2 regions of the Burkholderia pseudomultivorans genome follow, and region 2 is predicted to be linked to the other one. Evidence: riboswitches for the same ligand, from Rfam matches in the RefSeq annotation. Region 2 holds a riboswitch; the other holds the start of a gene.

Region 1 (2,384 bases), 940 kb from region 2:
GGTCGACGATCGCGGTCAGGTAAGCGGCGCGCTGCACCGCGTTGTAGACGCTCAGGTCGTCGTGCGACAGCCGGCCGCGCAGCGCCGCGCGCACGTCGCGCCAGATCGACGCCGGCGTGACGGGCAGCATCTTGCGCGCGAGGCGTCCGGTCGCGATCGCCATCGCGAGATAGAACACGCCGTTGCCGACGAGCAGCCACATCGCCGCGAAATGCCATTGCAGCGCGCCGCCGAGCCAGCCGCCGAGCGTGATGCCGTGCGCGAACGTGAACGACGGGTAGATCGGCGACGCATCGTAGATGCGCCAGCCGGACAGCGCCATCAGCACGGCCGCGAGTGCGTTGAGCCAGTGGCTCGCGCGCACCCAGGCCGGATGGATCGGGCGCGCGGGCGGCGGCACGACCGCGCGATCGGGGGCGGATACGGTTTGCATGATGAAGACTCCCGGGAGGATGCGACGGTCCGCGACGCGGGCAGCCCAATGCGCATCGCGCGCCGTCGCCTGGCGCGGCGCCGGCGCACGCGCCGGCCGCGCCCCGCATGCGTCGCTCAGTTCGACGGACTCATCTTGTCGCCCTGCATCGACTTGCCCATCTCGTCGTGCGACATCGCATCCTTCTTCATCGCCCCCTTCTTCATTGCGTGCTTCTTCATCGCGTCTTTCTTCATCGCGCCGTCCTTCGCCATCGCATCGTGGCCCATCGCATCCTTCGACATCGACATGTCGTCCTTCGACATCGCATCGTTCTGCGCATGGGCGCCCGTTGCAAGCGTGGTGAAAGCGGCGACGCAGACGGCCATCAGGATCTTGTTCATGACTTCACTCCGGTACATGGGTTGAGGAGCCGAATAGACGGCGCACGTCGCCGGAAATGACAGCGATGCCGAAAAAATTTTTCGGGCGGCGCGAGCAGCGCCGATGCTGCAGCGCACCGCGAGCGCCGCTTCGCGACCGGTTGAAACCGCCGCCAAGGCGGTGTATCGTGTGCCCTTGCTAACGCGGGGGTCCTGCAATGCTCCCGGTCGAACCGACCGGCGTTGTGGGTGAGAAATACCCTTTGAACCTGATCTGGATAATGCCAGCGCAGGGAAGCGTACGGATTTCGCCGCCATCCCTCTGACGAAATCCGCCGCCTCACCAAGCCTCGTCTCCTGCTTAGCTCGAGCCCCACATTCGTCACGGGACCCGGGTGAACGCCAGCGCGCCAACTCGGGCCGACAAGGAGATTGCATGAACGCCAATCCGAAGTTTCTGTCTGCCGACGCCCACGTCGATGCCGCTGCCATCGCGCCGCTGCCGAACTCGCGGAAAATCTACGTGACGGGCTCGCAGCCCGACATCCGCGTGCCGATGCGCGAAATCACGCAGGCCGACACGCCGACCGGCTTCGGCGGCGAGAAGAATCCGCCCGTCTACGTGTACGACACGTCGGGCCCGTACACCGACCCGGACGCGAAGATCGACATCCGCGCAGGCCTGCCGGCACTGCGCCAGCGCTGGATCGAGGCGCGCGGCGACACCGAGACGCTGCCGGGTCTGTCGAGCCAGTACGGCCGCGAGCGCGCGGCGGATCCGGCCACGGCCGACCTGCGCTTCCCGGGCCTGCACCGCAATCCGCGCCGCGCGCAGGCTGGCCGCAACGTCACGCAGATGCACTACGCGCGCCAGGGCATCATCACGCCGGAAATGGAGTTCATCGCGATCCGCGAGAACCAGCGCCGCGCCGAATACCTCGAGAGCCTGAAGGCGAGCGGCCCGAACGGCGCGAAGCTGGCCGCGATGATGGGCCGCCAGCATCCGGGCCAGGCGTTCGGCGCCGCGGCCTTCGGCGCGAATGCGCCGACCGAGATCACGCCGGAATTCGTGCGCTCGGAAGTGGCGAGCGGCCGCGCGATCATCCCCGCGAACATCAACCACCCGGAATCCGAGCCGATGATCATCGGCCGCAACTTCCTCGTGAAGATCAACGCGAACATCGGCAACTCGGCCGTCACGTCGTCGATCGGCGAGGAAGTCGACAAGATGACGTGGGCGATCCGCTGGGGCGGCGACACGGTGATGGACCTGTCGACCGGCAAGCACATTCATGAAACGCGCGAGTGGATCATCCGCAACAGCCCGGTGCCGATCGGCACGGTGCCGATCTACCAGGCGCTGGAGAAGGTCAACGGCAAGGCCGAGGACCTCACGTGGGAAATCTTCCGCGACACGCTGATCGAGCAGGCCGAGCAAGGCGTCGACTACTTCACGATCCATGCGGGCGTGCGCCTGCAGTACGTGCCGCTCACCGCGAACCGGATGACCGGCATCGTGTCGCGCGGCGGCTCGATCATGGCGAAGTGGTGTCTCGCGCATCACAAGGAAAGCTTCCTGTACGAACACT
Region 2 (2,384 bases):
GCGTACGGCGGACGCGCGCCGTACGCGGCGAGCGCGTCGGCGACCGTCGCGCCGTCGGGCAGCGTCAGGGTCTGTTGGTTGATCTGGATGTCCATGAGGCTTGGTCGGATTCGGTCGGCGGCGCGCGTCAGGCCGGCTGGCGCGCGTCGTCGCGGTGATGAAGGAGCGTCGGCCAGCGTGCGGCGTCGCGCCACGCGGCGAACCCGTCGGCCCGGTCGAGCGCGCCGCCGAGCGCGGCTTCGGCGAGCGCGACGGCCGCGTGCGCGACTTCGGGCGCGATCATGAAGCCGTGCCGGTACAGGCCGTTGACGGCCAGCGTCGACGCGCCGTCCCAGATCACCGCCGGGCGGTGATCGGGCAGCGTCGGCCGGCACTGCGCGTTCAGTTCGAGGATGCGCGCCTCGCCGAACGCAGGGTGCACCGAGAACGCGGCGCTCAGCAGTTCCAGCGCGGAGCGCACGCTGACGGGCGACATGTCCTCGCCCTCCACTTCGGTCGCGCCGATCACGTACAGGTCGTCCTGCTTCGGCGCGATATAGAGCGGATAGCGCGGATGCAGCAGCCGCACCGGACGCGTGAGCCCGATGCCGGGCGCATGCACGCGCGCGACTTCGCCGCGGATGCCGCGCAGCCCGGGCAGCGCGGCCTTGGCGCCGAGCCCGCGGCAATCGATCGTGAAATGCGCGTCGGGCCGGTGGCCGTCGTCGATCGTCGCGTGCCAGTGCGTCTCGACGCCGCGCTCGGCGAGGCCGGCCGCGAGCGCGCGCAGCGCCTGGCGATTGTCGAGCTGGCCTTCGCGCGGCAGCAGCAGCCCGCGCGCGAAACGGCCCGCGAGCGCGGGCTCGGCCGAATCGACCTGCGCGCCGGCAAGCGCGACGAAGCCGCCGTCGAACAGCCCGGCCGGCGCGTTCGCGCGCACGCGCCGCTCGAACAGCGGCGCTTCCGCGCGGTCCGCGTGGTGCCAGACGACGAGCGTGCCGCGATGCTGGAAGAACACCGGCTCGGGCAGTTCGGCGAGCCACTGCGGCCAGCGCGCGAGCGACGCGGCGCCGAGCTCGGTGATCAGCAGTTCCGCGCTGGCCGCCTCGGCGAGCGGCGCGAGCATCGCGGCGGCGATCCACGCCGCCGACTGCTCGCCGTCCGGGCCGCCGCGCTCGTAGAGCGCGACGCGATGCCCGTCGCCCGCGAGCCGCCAGGCGATCAGCCGGCCGACGAGGCCGCCGCCGAGCACGGCGAAATCCGGCCGGGAAGCGTGGACGTTCATCGCGCCCCCTCGCCGCATGCCGCGCGGACGCGCAAAGCCCATGCCGGCAGCGAGGCGGCCGGCCGCGCGAACGCGCGCGACGGCGCCCTGCCGGAAACCGGGCAGCGGACTGAAAAAACTGAAGATTGATCGGTCATCGATTCCTTCCGTAACGCGCGACGCGCGTACCCAAAAGGACGAAACCGGCAGCCAGGGCCGGCCGGGCGGGACTCGGGCGCTGACGATGCGGGATAACGGCCAGCGCGGCCCGGCGGGATCAGAAACTTCCCTCGCCGGTATTACCCGGATCGGGTGCGAAGGGTCTTTCTCAGCCTCGCCGCGCCATGTGTGGACCGCGCTCGAAGCACCCCTGTTTCGTCGTCGGCCATTAGACCATAAAAGCGGAAAGCGCCGCAAACTGTCCCCGTGCGGCAAATTCGCCGTCGGGCTGCGCCGCTCTGGCACAATGCCCGCAGGCCGGCCGCGCGAGCGGCCGGTTGCCGCGTCACCGCCGGCTCTTAAGTGCCTTTTAAGACGCGCGGGCCACCATCCGGACGCCCGCCGTCGGTCGAGCACCTCGTCCGGCATGCCGTACCGAGGCGCGCGCCCGGCTTCGCCCGGCCCGCGCGCCGGCTACTCATCAGGAAGCACATGACCCAATCGATCGATCCCGTCCGCTCCGCCTCCGACGCGCCGCAGGACGAGCGCCCGGTATCCGCATGGAGCCTCATCAAGCCCTACTGGGTGTCGTCCGAATGGAAAGTCGCGTGGGGGCTGCTCGTCACGATCATCGCGATGAACCTCTGCGTCGTGTGGATCAACGTCCAGCTGAACAAGTGGAACGCGCAGTTCTACAACGCGCTGCAGGCGAAGAACGTCCACGACTTCCCGAATCTGCTGATGCAGTTCTCCGCGCTCGCGTTCGGCTTCATCATCCTCGCCGTGTACGGCCGCTACCTGCGGCAGATGCTCGGCTTCCGCTGGCGCCAGTGGCTCACCGAGCGCTTTCTCGGCCAGTGGCTCGGCGACCGCGCGTTCTACCGGATCGAGCGCGACCGCCTCGCCGACAACCCCGACCAGCGGATCACCGACGACCTCCAGTCGTTCGCGACCACGACGCTGTCGCTGTCGCTCGACCTGC

What was found. A riboswitch is a leader RNA that binds a small molecule or an ion and turns the genes downstream of it on or off. The one in region 2 is predicted to bind thiamine pyrophosphate.
Region 1: another riboswitch for thiamine pyrophosphate. It lies ahead of thiC (phosphomethylpyrimidine synthase ThiC); the one in region 2 lies ahead of WS57_RS19590 (FAD-dependent oxidoreductase).

What each region holds. Positions count from the first base shown of each region.
Region 1 is NZ_CP013378.1:2,508,462-2,510,845, reverse strand. Features, by position in the region: gene WS57_RS23910 (cytochrome b/b6 domain-containing protein) at 1-433, opposite strand, end outside; gene WS57_RS23905 (pentapeptide MXKDX repeat protein) at 550-816, opposite strand; TPP riboswitch at 992-1,109, shown strand; gene thiC (phosphomethylpyrimidine synthase ThiC) at 1,232-2,384, shown strand, end outside.
Region 2 is NZ_CP013378.1:1,568,423-1,570,806, reverse strand. Features, by position in the region: gene thiS (sulfur carrier protein ThiS) at 1-95, opposite strand, end outside; gene WS57_RS19590 (FAD-dependent oxidoreductase) at 128-1,264, opposite strand; TPP riboswitch at 1,512-1,625, opposite strand; gene WS57_RS19585 (ABC transporter ATP-binding protein/permease) at 1,895-2,384, shown strand, end outside.